2 regions of the Cellvibrio sp. KY-YJ-3 genome follow, and region 2 is predicted to be linked to the other one. Evidence: predicted binding sites of a transcription regulator. Region 2 holds the regulator's gene; the other holds the start of a gene.
What was found. Region 2 encodes PhoB, which activates phosphate uptake and scavenging genes when phosphate is short. Its sites were predicted from a motif close to TGTCATAAANNTGTAACA; they were not measured.
Positions count from the first base shown of each region.

Region 1: a site for PhoB is predicted at 7,361-7,378, ahead of ppk1 (polyphosphate kinase 1). Genes of this name have one in related genera too.

Region 1 covers NZ_CP031727.1:1,185,870-1,194,063, reverse strand. The annotation lists gene D0B88_RS05065 (TIGR02444 family protein) at 1-219, shown strand, start outside; gene D0B88_RS05060 (DUF2789 domain-containing protein) at 186-431, opposite strand; gene rph (ribonuclease PH) at 547-1,269, opposite strand; gene D0B88_RS05050 (YicC/YloC family endoribonuclease) at 1,434-2,303, shown strand; gene D0B88_RS05045 (cellulose binding domain-containing protein) at 2,373-4,994, opposite strand; gene ppk1 (polyphosphate kinase 1) at 5,237-7,300, opposite strand; gene D0B88_RS05035 (DUF4156 domain-containing protein) at 7,521-7,838, opposite strand; gene D0B88_RS05030 (di-heme-cytochrome C peroxidase) at 8,126-8,194, shown strand, end outside.
Region 2 covers NZ_CP031727.1:1,041,964-1,050,157, reverse strand. The annotation lists gene D0B88_RS04505 (hypothetical protein) at 1-278, shown strand, start outside; gene D0B88_RS04500 (hypothetical protein) at 451-1,155, shown strand; gene D0B88_RS04495 (dicarboxylate/amino acid:cation symporter) at 1,152-2,453, opposite strand; gene D0B88_RS04490 (HU family DNA-binding protein) at 2,538-2,813, opposite strand; gene D0B88_RS04485 (chorismate lyase) at 2,955-3,545, shown strand; gene ubiA (4-hydroxybenzoate octaprenyltransferase) at 3,710-4,576, shown strand; gene phoB (phosphate regulon transcriptional regulator PhoB) at 4,707-5,405, shown strand; gene phoR (phosphate regulon sensor histidine kinase PhoR) at 5,556-6,839, shown strand; gene D0B88_RS04465 (lytic polysaccharide monooxygenase) at 7,169-8,194, shown strand, end outside.

The DNA.
Region 1 (8,194 bases), 140 kb from region 2:
AAACAAGCCGAGCTGGCCGCCGAGCAGCAATTGCAAATGCAATTACAAGACCTGACCCAGCAGTGGTTGCAACAGCCTAACGGCCTAAAACCGATGGCTATTGGGAACACACAATTTGAAGGCAGGAATTTGCGCCGCTATCTGGATGACGCGGGTGTAAAGCGCGGCGCAATAGATTCCCTGGTTCAGTGTTTGACTGGCGTTTTGCGCAGCATTTGATCCAGTTGATCGACCAGCTCGCACCAGTCGGAATCCTGCTGCCAGCTTTCACGCAGAAAGGCGCGTTGGGATGGTGTCCAGAAACTGGCATCGGCAAGGCGTATATCGGCGGGTAAAGGGTGATGTTGGATAAACTGCGCGATATCCGCGTAGTCATTATCCAAGCCCAGCTGGGAAAAGAGTTCCGGCATGCCCATGGGTTGTTGATTCATAAAAGATCCTCCGTGTTATATCCCTTAAAGTATGAATCTCCTTTCGGGGAAACGTTCAATTGTTTTTTCATAAAAAAAGGAGCGTACAGAGCGCCCCCTTTTTATCACTTCGTCATTAACCGGCACTCAATGCTTGCTTTTGCAAGGCATGCAACTCCGCAATGGCTTTTTTGCCCAGGCTCAACATGGCAGCAAATTCCGCCTCGCTGAAGGGTTCGGCTTCGGCAGTGCCCTGAATTTCGATAATACCGCCATCATCGCCCAGCACCAGGTTCATATCAGTGTCGGCGGAGGAGTCTTCGGGGTAGTCCAAATCCACCACCGGCACACCTTGGTAAATCCCTACTGAGATAGACGCAATACCGCGTTTGAGCGGCTCACCCGTCACCTTGCCTTGCGCTTTGAGAAAGTTAATCGCATCCGCCAGTGCGACCCAGGCACCGGTGATGGACGCGGTGCGGGTGCCACCATCGGCCTGAATAACGTCGCAATCAATATGAATGGTGTTTTCACCCAGCGCGGTTAAATCCACCGCGGCACGCAGCGAGCGGCCAATCAAACGCTGGATCTCCACCGTGCGCCCCTGTTGTTTACCGCGCGCGGCTTCGCGATCCATACGCGTGCCGGTGGAGCGCGGCAACATGCCGTATTCGGCGGTGAGCCAACCCTGCCCCTGACCACGTAAGAATGGTGGCACTGAATTGACCACACTGGCCGTACAAATCACTTTGGTATCGCCAAATTCCACCAACACAGAACCTTCAGCGTGTTTGGTGTAATGGCGGGTAATACGAACAGGGCGTAACTGGTCGGGAGTGCGACCGCTAGGGCGTTGCATGGCTTGAATCCTTACTGCAAAAAGGGAACTTTAAAAGGTAAAGCGGGCGGCTGTGATAAGATCCCGCATCGGTTATGACAATTAATTTACGCGGGAACTCTACCAGCTCAAGGGCCGACAAGACCAGCATTGATCGCCCAGCCCGCGCCTTTAGAGGATTTACTATGCCACGCAGTATGACCGGGTTCGCACGCCGCGAAGCCAAACTTCCCTGGGGAACCCTCGTCTGGGAAATTCGCAGCGTCAACCACCGCTACCTTGAACCCAGCTTCCGCCTGCCCGAGGATTTCCGCGAAATAGAACCGCACCTGCGCGACGCCATGCGTAAAGCGCTGCAGCGCGGTAAAGTCGAAGCCAGTTTGAACGTGCACTGGGAGCAAGAAGGTGAAAACGAATTAGGCCTGAACCTCACCAAAGTCGCGCAGCTCACCAAAGCTGCACAACAAATCAACGGCTTGCTGGGCGATGTTGCAGCGCCAGTAAATGCGCTGGAAATTTTGCGCTGGCCGGGCGTGATTCAAAAGCAGGAGCTGGACCGCGACGCCATGCACCAGGCCGCGCTCGAATTATTCGACAGCGCCCTGGAAGGGTTAATCGAACACCGCTCGCGCGAAGGCGCAGAACTGGAACAGCTGATCCTCAGCCGCTTGGACAGCGTCTCCACACGAGTGGTAAAAGTGCGCGCGCGCATGCCCGAAATCCTCGCCGCACAGCGCGAAAAACTGCAAGCTAAACTCAGCGCCCTGCAAGTGGAATTAGACCCGGAGCGCCTGGAACAGGAAATTGTCTTACTCGCGCAAAAAGCCGACGTGGACGAAGAATTGGATCGCCTGGACACCCACGTTATCGAAGTCAAACGCAGCCTCAAACAAACCGATTCCTTAGGCCGCCGCCTTGACTTCTTGATGCAGGAATTAAATCGCGAAGCCAATACACTCTCATCCAAAAGTATTGTGAGCGATACCACCCAAGCGGCGGTGGAATTGAAGGTTCTGATTGAGCAAATGAGAGAGCAGATCCAAAATATCGAATAAATTTTTTGTCGCCCACCCAATAAAAAGGCCGATGGCAAACACCATCGGCCTTTTTATTGGGCGGAAAAATTAATTACACGCTGAACCCGTTACCACGGGGATTTCTGCCGTGCCGGAGTGGGTTCCTTGAAAACCGAACTCTGCTGACTGGCCGGGTTGAATGCTGGCATTCCAGCCGGCGGGGGTGGCGCTGTAGGGGTTGTTGCCGCTGAGGGTTGCGTTCCAGCTGCTGGTGATGCGCGTGCTGCCGCTGTAGTTCCAACTCACATTCCAGTTGTTGATTGCGCTGGTGCCCGTATTGGTAATGCGGATGGTGCCGGTGAAACCCGAACCCCAGTTGTTGCTGACGATGTAGCTGCAGTTGCCCCCGCTCACTGCACTGGAAGCCGAACTTGAGGCGACGCTGGAAAGCGCACTGCTGGTGACGACTGCACTGCTGTTGGAACCGGCAGTGGGTGTAGCGCTGAAGGCATTGGAGTTGTATGACACACCATTCGCCGTGTATTTCACCCAGAACCAATAGGCTGTGCCATTGCTGAGATCAGTTGCGGTATAGCTGCGGGTGCTGGCGGCGAGCGATGCGATGCGCGTACGCCCGGCGGGGTCGGCATCGGTGTCGCGATAGATTTCTATCGCACTAATCGTCCCGCTCGCAGACCAACTGAGCGCAACTTGACCATTGCCGGCGCTGCCCCCGAGGGTGACCGCTACGGGCGCCACAGAACTTGAACTGCTGGATGAGCCGCTACTTACCGGCCCAGCGTTGGGGTTGGTGCCGACAAAATACAGATCCGGTGCAGGCGGTGTCGCCATACCATCGCCGAGGAAAAAACCGGGGTGCGGCGGCTGGTTGTAACCTACGTTTTGCCAGGCGATGGCGGTGCGGTACTGGCTGTCGTGCATTAGCGTGCGCAGCTTATGGGAAGTGATAGTGTTGGTGGAGAAGATCAACAGTTGGCTGTTGTTTTCGTGGCGCCAGATCACCTCTTCACGCCAGTCACCCAATAGGTCGGCCGAGAGCCCCGGTGTCGCTTTGGTGCTGTTGTTGGAAGCGGCGCCATAGTTGTAGGCGGTGAGCAGGCGCGAGCTGCTGTTATTGCTGTAATTCCACTTGTCGATCATGGTGTTATTGAGTTGTTCGCGCAGCAGGTCGCCATCCCACCAGGCGGCAAAATTGATCGAGGCCGGTTTGCTGGTGGTGATTTGGCTGCCGGTCGCCGAATTGATACCACCGGCGCTGGCCCAGCTCTCGGCACCCGGGGTGCGTGGGTCTATATCCATAATCACGCCGCGCCCGATATCGCCACCGCCCTGAAAACTCCAGATGATCTGGCCGGTTTTGGCGTCGTGCATTTCCACGCCGTGGTTGCCGTAGCTACTGGGCGATTCATGCACCATAAACACCTCCAAGCCAGGGCGACTGGGCAGGAAATCGCTCAAGTGCAGCGCATCGCCATGGCCGAGGCCGGTGGAATAGAGCAGGGTGCCGTTGTCGTTAATAGTGGCGGCGCCATAGACGATTTCATCCCTGCCGTCCTGATCCACATCGCCCACAGTGAGGCTGTGGGCGCCTTGGCCCGCAGCGGCGCCATTGCCGCTGCTATTGCTGTCAAATGTCCAGCGGCGGGTGAGTTGGCCGTTGCGCCAGTCCCAGGCGACGAGTACCGCGCGGGTGTAATAACCGCGCGCCATGATCAGGCTGGGGCGGGTGCCATCCAGGTAGCCGACGCCAGCGAGGAACCGATCCACCCGGTTGCCGTAATTATCGCCCCAACTGCTGACCGTGCCGCGCGCGGGCAAATAATCCGTCGTTGCCATGGCGACACCGGTCTGGCCGTTAAATACGGTGAGATATTCAGGGCCGCTGAGAATATAACCACTACTATTGCGGTAATCGGTGTTGGCATTGCTGGCGCCAAGCACTGTGCCTGCAGCGTCGCGGGTGCCGGGGGCGGTTTTCAGCGCCACTTCGGCTTTGCCGTCGCCATCCAGGTCGTACACCATAAATTGCGTGTAGTGGGCGCCGGCGCGAATGTTCCGGCCCAAATCAATACGCCACAACTGGGTACCGTTCATCTCGTAGGCATCGATAAACACATTGCCGGTGTAGCCGCTTTGGGAGTTGTCCTTGGCGTTGGAGGGGTCCCATTTCACAACAATTTCATACTGCCCGTCGCCGTCCAGATCGCCCACACTCAAGTCATTGGGGGAATAGGTATAAGCCTCGCCGCTGGGCGTGGTGCCACCGTTCGGGCGATTCAAATTCACTGCAAGATAGGGGTTTGACCAGGTCGCTTTGGCCGCGTTAGCTGCATATTCGACGCCGTTTATTACCGGGCGAATGGTGTAGGCCGCGCTGGTGGTGCCACTGCTATCAAGGTAATTGGTACTGTTGGTAATGGGCGTGGCGGTGATTTTGCTGCCGTTGCGATAGACATTAAAACCAACCGCCGCCGGGTCATCGCCGAGCATGCGCCAACTGATAAACACGCCATTGCCTGCGGGCAGGGCAACGACACCGCGATCCAGATATTCCGCTTGGCGCGCCGCAAAAACGGGCGCCGCCGCAAGCCCGATAAGGCCGGCACATACACAATTCCGCAGCATTTTAGGCAATCGGCGCGAAGGCGGCGGTGGATCAATAGTGGGTAAATGGATGGGCTGCGACGGGGCGATCTGTGATTGTTCCATGACTGTAATCTCGACTTATTGATTATTAGGAGTGCCGCAAGGGCTTGTCGAGGTTATATAAATCTGATTTATAGCGAAGCGCTGTTGTACGCCAAACCGATTTTCAGCGCCACAAATTGTGCAAAATGTGAACTGGGCATGCACAGGATTTTGTGTATTGAAGTGATTTTTACAAATAAAAATTACCACTGACTGGCTTTGGAATCAGCCAATCAGCGGGTAATGCGGAGGATAAAGTTAAATCAACTCGCGACGTGCGCCGACCAGCGCTCCAGCAGGATCGCCTGGGCATCAATTGTCTCTTCACCCTGTTTGGGTTGCGTGGGCAGGTAGCTGCCGTCCTCTTGCAGAATCCAGGCGTGGGTATTGTCGCGCAGGTATAAATCCAGGTCTTCCAAAATACGGTCGCGGATTTTTTTGTGTTTGATCGGGAAGCAGGTTTCCACGCGATGAAACATGTTGCGCACCATCCAGTCGGCACTGGAGCAGTAGAGTTCCGGGTTGCCGTTATTTTCAAAATAAAACACGCGATGGTGTTCCAAAAACCGGCCGATAATCGAGCGCACCTGGATATTTTCCGATTGCCCTTTTACGCCGGGGCGCAATTGACATACACCGCGCACAATCAAATCAATTTTCACGCCGGCCTGCGAGGCCGCATACAATTCGTTCACCAATTCTTCATCATAAAGTGAATTCATTTTGGCGATGATATGGGCGGGTTTGCCCTGCTCGGCATTTTCTTTTTCGGTGCGAATCCGCCGCACCATACCTTTGTGCAGAGTAAATGGCGCATACAACAGCGATTCCATTTTGGACGCTTTGCCCATGCTGGATAATTGCAAAAATACGCGGTAGACATCTTCGCCCAAATCTTTATCCGAGGTGAGCAAACCATAGTCGGTATAAATTTTACTGGTGCGCGGGTGATAGTTGCCGGTGCCCAAATGCACGTAATAACGCAGTTTGGTCTGTTCGCGGCGCGCGACCAAAATCATTTTGGCGTGGGTTTTAAAACCGACCACACCGTAAATCACGTGAATACCAAAACGCTGTAAACGCTCGGCAAGTGCCACGTTTTGTTCTTCATCAAAACGCGCGCGCAATTCCACAATCGCGGTCACCTCTTTGCCCGCTTTGGCAGCGGCAACCAAGGCATCCACAATCGGTGAGTTGGAGCCAGTGCGGTAAAGCGTTTGTTTAATCGCCAGCACTTGGGGGTCGGCAGCGGCTTCGCGTAAAAAATCCACCACACACTGAAACGAATCAAAGGGGTGATGCAGCAACATATCCTGCTTCTGCAACACTTCAAAATACGAATTGTTGCGCTTGGGCAGTTTGGGCATGGCCTGCACAAAAGGTTTGAAATAATGTTGCGGGGTTTTGATCAATTCAAATAAATCGGCAAAGCGATTGAGATTCACCGGGCCATTTATGCGATACAAATCGCGCTCTTTAATTTCGCAGCGCTGCAATAAAAACTGCTCCAGCTCGCCGGGGCAGGTGTCGGTAATTTCCAGGCGCACTTCGTCGCCATATTGGCGATAGGCAAGTTCACCTTGCACCGCGCGCAACAAGTCATCGGTCTCCTCTTCATCGAGAAAAATGTCCGAGTTGCGGGTGAGGCGGAACTGGTAACTTTCCATCACCGTCATGCCCACAAAAATCTCGCCCATAAAAAAATGAATAATGGAGGAGACAAAAACAAATGCGCGCCCTTGGGTGACTAATTCTTTGGGCAATTCGACAATGTGTGGCAGCGAGCGCGGCACCTGCACTATGGCGCGGCCGGAGTTGCGCCCAAACGCGTCTTTGCCGTCGAGGCGCACAATAAAATTCAAACTTTTATTGAGGATGCGCGGAAAGGGGTGCGCCGGATCCAGGCCGATGGGGCTGAGTACCGGTAGCACTTCGGATAGAAACACCTGCTTTAAATGCACAATTTGTTCAGGTGTCCACTCGTCGCGGCGCAGCACAGAGATGCCGTTTTCGCGCATCGCCGGCACCACTTCTTCATTCAGAATGCGGTACTGCTCATCCACCAATTGATGGGCGCGCACAGAAATTTCATTCAGCGTCTGGGTTTGGGTCAGGCCGTCCGGCCCTTGGGTTGGGGGCGCATTGCGCTCCAGAATCTCTACCAGGCCACCCACGCGCACTTCAAAAAATTCGTCGAGATTGGTGGAAAAAATACACAGGAATCGCAGCCGCTCCAGCAGTGGCAAACTGCGGTTATAGGCTTGATGCAAAACACGTTTGTTGAATTCGAGCAAGCTCAGCTCGCGGTTGAAATAGGCGTTATCCACCTTGTACCTCGTAACACGATTCATGTGAAGCCAATAAGTTGCGCCAGATTATGGCAATTGTGTGACAGAAATAAGACAGTAGTGTTCCTGTTGTAACACTAGCAAAGAATCGCTGCGGCGGGGCCGTTAGGTGAGAATGAAAAATAGCGGCGGGAAGGAAAAACAAGGCCTGCACTTGCAGGCCTTGGTGACTGATCCACTGGTGGGAATCAGCGACGAATCAGTTGCACTTGTATACATCAAAACTCTGGCGGCCATTGTTCACCAGACTGGCCGGAACAATGGTATCACCACCAAATGAACTGGCTTCATTGCGTGCCATGTTGGTCAATTCAGTGGCCACTTTGTTAGGGTCGCGCTTCATAGAGCCAACAAAGTTATCTTTCACTTTTACATTCACGGTGCGGACTTTTTCACAGCTGCGTACGTTAGCGGCGTTGGCAACCGCCACATTGCTGCCTTGTTCATTCACTTTCACCCAAGTACAGGCGCTGGTGAGTGATACCAGGGCTACAGCCAACAGAGACATTTTTTTCATAAGCAGATCCTCGCAAGTGATGGTGGGGTAGTCGCTGGTCAGATACTAGCCAACGACCAAAAACTCGCGGCTACACTAATGCCAGCGCGTCAGGGTTGCAAGCCTTGCCGCGCGCAAGCCTGTGGCATCAAAGATAATAAATTTGGGCAATCGCTATCGGCAGTAGTATCTTTAGCGCTAGCGCATCCGGCCCCGCTGCCGCGCTGTGACTAATATGCGTCACCCCCGTGTTGCACGACCAATAATCAGATTCAGCGATAGGACAATCCCTAAAGAGGAGTTTACCCATGGGTTCATCACCGCAAGGTGCCCGTCATCACCTGTTCAACCGGCAAAATCTGTGGCGGCTAATCAAG
Region 2 (8,194 bases):
TGCTATTTGCCGAATACGGCCCCAAATACCGTTTTGGACAGGACAATATGACCTTTGTGACCGTCCGCGGTGGCATCAGCGGTATCCTGGCCTCGGAGCGCAGCATCAGTAATTGCAGCGATTGTTACTCCGAGGATATCGAAATAGACGGCGGGCTCTACGGGGTAATAGGTATAGGTCAAACCCTTGGCCGCCTGGATTTGAGCCTGCAATTCCAACAATATTTTAGTGGCGACATCGACAATAGCCTGCGCCTGAAACTCTCGGGTGCATTCTAATTTCTATATAAAACAAGCACTAACCTGAATACCCCAAGGGTATTCAGGTGAATTTACGCAGTTCTGCCAATTCTTATAAAAAGACGTTATTAAGACTCACTTGCGTTTGTACTGCCATGGTTTACTTTTAAATCGCCACTCGTTGAAGTAGGCGCCGCGAAGGACAATAAATGTGATCACCTATAACCAGTACACGGGCACCATGAATGACCCCTTGAATCCCATTCGCCAGCTGATTCGCCAAGCGCAGGAGCAGGATTCCGCGTCAGGCAAATTGCTCGAATTTGTGGAGTGCCGCAAAGGGCACCTGCATAACGCCATTAAATTACCGGCCGATAAGGCCACCAAAAAGCTCGCCGATTTTGTGGTGCGCTACATCAAACACGTGCCCGATTTTATCGATGCGATCCGCACCATGGCGCAGGAAGCGGGCATCTACGAGGATGTTAAGCCACTGCTGAAAATCGCCAGTGATTACTTTTTATCGCCACCGTCAATTGTGGACCCGCATAGCCAACTGCAGGCGCTGCTTGACGAAGCTTACCTTGCGCATCGTTTGCTGGAGGAAGTGAATGATCGCTTTATGGCAAAAAGTGGCATTCCGCTAGCGCCGATGGATATGACTCTCGCCAATGTGATTGCCCATGAATTAATTGGCGAGCCCTTTGCCAATGAATTGGATCAGGCGGTGCTCTTTTCAGCCGAATTGCTTCTGGATGAACAGGGGTTTACGGGCGAGCACATCGAAGACTATGTGCTTACTCACAAAGTGAAGGGCTGGCAACAGGAACTGGAGCGCTGGCCCTGTCTGGTGGAGGATCTTTCCATCAGCGTGGAGTTTGATCTGGATGACGACGAAACCGCCACCCGCCACTAGACAGGGTCGGTTTCGGCGTTAAGGGTCATATCGTTAAAGCGTGTCTCGTCGAGCATGCCTTCACTTTTGGCGACAATTACTGAAACAACCGCATCGCCGGTAATATTCACGGCGGTGCGCACCATATCCAAAAAGCGATCCACGCCGATAATCAACGCAATGCCTTCCACCGGCAACCCCACCGATTGCAATACCATCGCCAGAGTCACCAGACCAACACCGGGCACACCGGCGGTGCCGACCGAGGCAAGAGTGGCGGTGAGTATCACCATTAGATAACCCATCAGACCAATATCGATGTTGTAGGCCTGGGCGATAAATACAGTGGCCACGCCCTGCATGATGGCGGTGCCATCCATGTTAATAGTGGCGCCCAGAGGTACCGAAAAGCTGGCCACTTTGTTGTCCACCCCCAAATCGTGCTCCACCGTGCGCATGGTCACCGGGAGGGTGGCATTGCTGGAGGCAGTACTGAAACCAAATACCATCACCTTCCACATTTTGCGCAGGAAAATCAGCGGGCCTAAGCCGCTCAGGGTTTTCAGCAGCAGGCCGTAGACGCCCAAACCGTGCAGCAGCAATACAAATAACACCGTAAAAAAATACTTGGCGAGATCGAGAATGGCACCAAAACCCAGCGAGGCAAACAGTTTGACCAATAGGCAAAACACACCATAGGGTGCCAACTGCATCAACAACATCACCATCTTTAACACCACCTCATTGAGGTTCTCAAAGAAGGTGCTCATGTTGCTGCCAATAGTCCCGCCGGTGCGCGCTATGGCCACACCAAACAGAATCGAAAACACAATGACTTGCAGCATATTGCCTTCAGCCATGGCTTGAATCGGGTTGCTGGGGAAAATACTGACAAAGGTCTCTTTAATCGAGGGGGCTTCAGGTGCCGCGTAGTTGCTGGCCAAAGCCATATCCACATCACCACCGGGCTGGACTATTACCGCCACGCCCATCGCCAATGCAATCGCGAGCGCAGTAGTCAACAAATAGAGCGCCATGGTTTTGGTCGCCAGTGCACCCATACGGCTGTGCCCGCCCAGCGAAGCCGCACCGCAGACCAGCGAGACAAATACCAGCGGAACAACCAATAACTTGAGCGAGGCAACAAATACCTGGCCAATCGCATCCAACAGGCCATTGATTACAACCGTCTGCAACCATTGCCCCAGTTGCGTTGCTGGAACCTTATTCGCTTCATCTACCCCTAAAATCAGGTTAAACACTACCCCAACTACAATGCCCAACAGCATGCCGAGCAGAATCTTGTTAGTCAGTGACATAGGAAAACCTCTTGGAATTATTGGGTATCGAGGGTAGATGACTGCGGCAGCGAACCGCCGCAGAGGGGATGAACAGGGAAAAAATTATTCGTTAACGGCGTCTTTCAACGCTTTGCCCGCTTTAAAGGTGACGGTTTTGCTGGCGGCGATTTGGATAGTGGCACCCGTCTGCGGATTGCGGCCTTCACGCGCGGCGCGCTCGCTCACATTAAAACTGCCAAAACCCAGCAGCGCTACCGACTCACCGCGCGCCAAGGCATTGGTGATCTGCTCAATAAACGCCGAGACCACCAAATCCGCTTTATTTACGCCCAGGTCAGTCGTATTGGCCAGGGCAACAACTATATCGGTCTTATGCATAATGCTTCTCCTTTAGGGTATCAAGCCGCGAGTTTACCTGCTTGCAGGCGGTTGCGGCAGGCTTGACGGCGCTTTTTCACCACCGCGCTCTGAATCAAGCTGATAAACTGCGCCCGCTCACAGCAGGCAGAGGAGATAGTTTTGCCCAGTGCGATAGCTTCCACCCACCGCAGTTTCCGCTGGCGCCCACGCCGACAGCTGCCGCCCCAAAGCCGTCCTCCGCGCGCCTTATGCGCTTGGCTGGATGATAGCGGCTCACTCACCGCCCGTTTGATTGCGCTCAGCCAAGGCCAGTTTCACTTGGAGGTTCTGCGTCAATATCTCGCCCTCCCCAGCCGTGAAGAACAACAAGCACTCGCCATGGCGCGGCCCGCGCGCGCATTAATCCGCGAGGTAATTCTGTGTGGTCGCAACCAGCCATGGGTATTTGCGCGCAGTGTACTGCCGCTGTCCAGCCTTAGCGGTAAATTGCGCCACCTGCGCAAACAGCACAATCGTCCACTCGGCGCCTTTTTGTTTAGTCAGCCGCACTTGCGGCGCAGCCCCATTGCAGTAGCCGCCTTTAGCGCCGATGATGGCTATGTGCACGCCAGTATCGCCCGCCAGAACTCACTCTGGGGACGTCGCTCGGTGTTTGCATTGGATGGGAAACCGCTGCTGGTGAGTGAGGTGTTTTTACCCGCGCTCTGCGCTCAGTTGTTGCAGGATAAACCATCGATCAATAATCAATAACATTTGAATATCGGCTTATGACAACCCCTAAAACGCCCCGCCGCTCCGCTAAACCTGCCACTGCAAAAGCAGCTGGCACCAAAGCCGCCAGCCCAAAAACAGCAACTACAGATACGCCAAAACCGCGTACAACAGCGGCTAAAAAGGCCGGGACTAGCGGGTTTATGGGCAAACTCAAGCAAAAACTGCCGCTCTACTGGCGCTTGATGCGCATGGATCGCCCCATAGGCACATTGCTGCTGCTCTGGCCCACCCTCTGGAGCCTGTGGCTGGCAGCCAAAGGCATACCCAGCGTGAAAAATCTGGTGATTTTTACTCTGGGTGTGATTGTGATGCGCGCGGCTGGCTGCGTAATCAATGACTTTGCCGACCGCAAAATCGACGGCAGCGTCGCGCGCACCAAAGATCGCCCGCTCGCCACCGGCGCAGTTTCCAGCCGCGAGGCGATTTTTTTATTCATTGGCCTATGCGTGATCGCCTTTGCATTAGTGCTGATGACCAACCCGCTTACCATCAAACTCTCCCTCGGCGGTCTGTTGCTCGCCTTCTGCTACCCTTTTATGAAACGTCACACCCACTTGCCGCAGGTAGTATTGGGTGCCGCGTTTGCCTGGGGAATACCCATGGCCTATGCGGCCGAGGCCGGTTCGCTACACGAAAACATTTGGCTGATTTACCTCGCCGTGGTGCTCTGGACGGTAGCTTATGACACCTTTTATGCCATGGTGGATCGCGAGGACGACCTTAAAATCGGCGTGAAATCCACCGCCATCTTGTTTGGGGAACAGGATCGGTTGATGACCGGCATCCTGCAAATCCTGGCGCTCTATGCGCTGATTCTGGTGGGCAATCGCTTTGAGCTGGGGCTGTTCTATTATCTGGGCTTGACGGTGGCGGGTGGTTTGTTTGCCTATCAACAATGGCTGATTCGCTTTCGCGCGCGCGAAGCCTGCTTCAAAGCCTTTTTAAATAACAACTGGGTGGGTGTGGCGGTATTTGCCGGTTTAGCTATGGATTATTACTGGCGCTAAGCCCACGCGACTGCACGCAGCTACAATTTTCTGACTTGTCATAAATATGTAACACTGAGCTTATTAAATAAGCTGCAACAATAGCTTCATGAAACGTGAAGCCTACCGTAGTTTTATTAGGCAGAAGATTATGACTGGTCGCAAAATTCTTATCGTCGACGATGAATCCGCCATTCGCGATATGTTGCGTGTGGCACTGGAGATGGCCGAGTACCAAGTGCTGGAAGCCAGTAACGCGCAGGACGCTCACGGCCTGATTATCGACGAAAAACCCGACCTGATCCTGTTGGATTGGATGATGCCCGGCACCAGCGGTATTGAACTCGCGCGCCGCCTGAAGCGCGACGAAGTTACCGCTAATACTCCCATCATCATGCTCACCGCCAAAGGTGAAGAGGACAACAAAATTCAGGGGCTGGAAGTTGGCGCCGACGATTACATCACCAAACCTTTTTCACCGCGTGAATTGGTCGCCCGCTTGAAAGCGGTATTGCGTCGTGCCGACCCACAGATTTCCGCCGCCCCCATCACCGTACAGGGTCTGTGTTTGGACCCCGCCAGCCACCGCGTCACCATCCACGATCAGTCAGTCGATATGGGCCCCACTGAATATCGCCTGCTGGAGTTTTTTCTCACCCACCAGGAAAGAGCCTATACTCGCAGCCAATTGCTGGATCATGTCTGGGGCGGCAATGTGTATGTGGAGGAGCGCACGGTCGATGTGCATATCCGCCGCCTGCGCAAAGCCCTGACCATCGACGGTCACGAAGACCTGATCCAAACCGTACGCGGTACCGGCTATCGTTTTTCTACCCGAATCGAAGCCTGATTACCCTGAATTCGCACAAAGGGGCGGACAGTCCTGCAAGACACGCCGTAAATCCATCCCTGGAGGCTCATCGTCGGGATCCCTCCCTCCGATGGTCTTGCAGGACTGTCCGCCCCTTTGCGCTCGCTTTTGTGCCACGAGGTTTAGGTCTTGTTAAAAGGTTTCAGCGCTGAACTCCAGCGCATTCTGATTATTCTCGCCACCTGCAGCCTGATTGGTTTTTTCAGCGACAACTACGCGCTGTGGATGCTACTCGGCTGTGGCATTTACATTGTGTGGATGCTCTGGCAAATGCGCCGCTTGAACCAGTGGCTACTCAAACGCGAGAGCGAACACCCGCCGGAGGCCAGTGGTATCTGGGGGCAGGTGTTCGACAACATCTACCAACTGCAGCGCGATCAACGCATTGAAAAAGACAACCTGCAAGCGGTGATCAAACGCATCCAGGAAATCAGCTCAGCACTCAAAGACGGGCTGGTCATTCTGGACGCGCGCGGCCATCTGGATTTCTGGAACCCCGCCGCCCATCGCATGCTTGGGTTGAATACCAAAGACCAGGGGCAATCGGTCATCAATTTTGTGCGTCACCCCAAATTTGTCGCCTATTTTGAAGAGGGCAATTACGGCGAGCCGCTGGAAATTCCCTCGCCGCGTTTTCCCTCCAAACACCTGCAATTCCAAATCACCCCGTTTGGCAAAATGGAGCGATTGATTGTGGTGCGTGATGTGACCCAACTGCACAACTTGGAAAAAATGCGTCAGGATTTTATCGCCAACGTCTCCCATGAATTGCGCACACCGCTCACGGTGATAAACGGCTATGTGGAAACCCTCGCCGATAACAACACCACCCCGAGCTGGAATAAACCACTGCAGCAAATGTTGCAGCAAGCCAAGCGTATGTCGCTGCTGATTAACGATTTACTGGTGCTTTCCAAACTCGAAACCACTGAGGCGGGTCACAATTACAAGCCCATTAATATTGAGCAGCTGCTCACTATTGTGAAAAGCGAAGCGGAAGTATTAAGCAAGGATAAAAACCAACAGCTCACGCTGGTGTGCAACAACACCACGCGCCCGCTATTGTTGCAGGGCAACGAAAAAGAATTGCACAGCGCCTTTTCCAATCTGGTAATTAACGCCATTAAATACACCCAGCCCGAAGGGCGCATCAACATGCTGTTATGGCAGGACGAGAAACATTTTTATGTTTCGGTAAGCGATAACGGCCCTGGCATTGATGCCCAACATATTCCGCGCCTGACCGAGCGTTTTTATCGTGTGGATGCCAGCCGCAACAGCGGCACCGGCGGCACCGGGTTGGGTTTGGCGATTGTGAAACACGTGCTGATGCGCCATTACGCCGAATTAAAAATTACCAGTGAACTAGGCAAGGGCAGTATGTTTATTTGTGTCTTTGCACTGCCGCAATAGTTACACCGACATTCGCACATCAGGCTTATTTACTACCGGAGTCTCATCCTTTTGAGGGTGAGACCAGCATCACAATTTTTTCACACCCTGTAATTCAAAGGCTTTTTTGGCGAAATTAATCCGAATTATTGCCAAAACTCGAACGCGCTACGCAAACTCCTACCGCTCAACCCGAAAGTCGGACTCGCCAAATACAACGTTGTCATTTTAGACTCATTGCTGCTGCAAAATATCCGCACCCCGGTTGTTGGATATAAATGCACTGAACATTACCGCGCCGCTCAAGTGGCACCGGTTATACCTTTTTTACTTCCAGCAGGAGATCCAGAGTGAACAAGATCAATAAATGGCACTCACGCCTCAACCTGAAAAGTTGTGGCGTATCAGCCTTAATCATCAGCCTCAGTTCTTTGTTTGCCGTTACCGAAGCCAGCGCCCACGGCTACGTGTCATCACCCAAAAGTCGGGTGATTCAATGTAAGGAAAACGGTATTGAAAACCCCAGTCACCCCGCGTGTATCGCAGCCAAAGCAGCAGGTAACGGCGGCTTGTACACCCCGCAAGAAGTGGCGGTGGGCGGTGTGCGCGACAACCATGAGTTCTTTATTCCCGATGGCCGCCTGTGTAGCGCCAACCGCGCCAACCTGTTTGGCATGGACCTCGCCCGCACCGACTGGCCAGCCACCAGCGTGACTGCTGGTCCACTGAACTTTGTGTGGACTAATACCGCGGCGCACAAAACCACCTATTTCCGCTACTACATCACCCGTGAAGGTTACGATCACAGCCAGCCGTTGCGTTGGAGCGATCTGGAATTGATTCACGATTCAGGCCCGGAAGATCAACAAGCCGTATCTACCCATCGGGTACAACTGCCACCGCGTACCGGTCGTCACATTGTGTACAGCATTTGGCAACGCGACTGGCTGCGCGATGCGGCGGAAGGCTTTTATCAATGTATCGATATCGACTACGGCAACGGTTCTAACCCACCGGCCAGCAGCAGCGCTTCGTCGGTTTATAACTCATCGGTAGCGTCATTGAGCTCTAGCTCCATCGCCTCCAGCATCTCCAACAATACCTGTGAAGGTTTGGGCATTTGGAACCCGAGCATTGCTTATACCGCACCGACCCAAGTGCAACACAATGGCAAACGGTACCAGGCCAACTACTGGACGCAAAATAACAATCCTGCAAGCAACAGCGGCCAATACAGCTATTGGTTAGATCTGGGTGCCTGTGTAGGTGGTGTAGCTTCATCCTCGGTGGCATCGAGCATCCTTGCCAGCTCGTCGTCCAGCGTGAGCAGTGCGGTAGCGTCTTCATCTTCGGCCGCTACCGGCAACTGTAGCTCA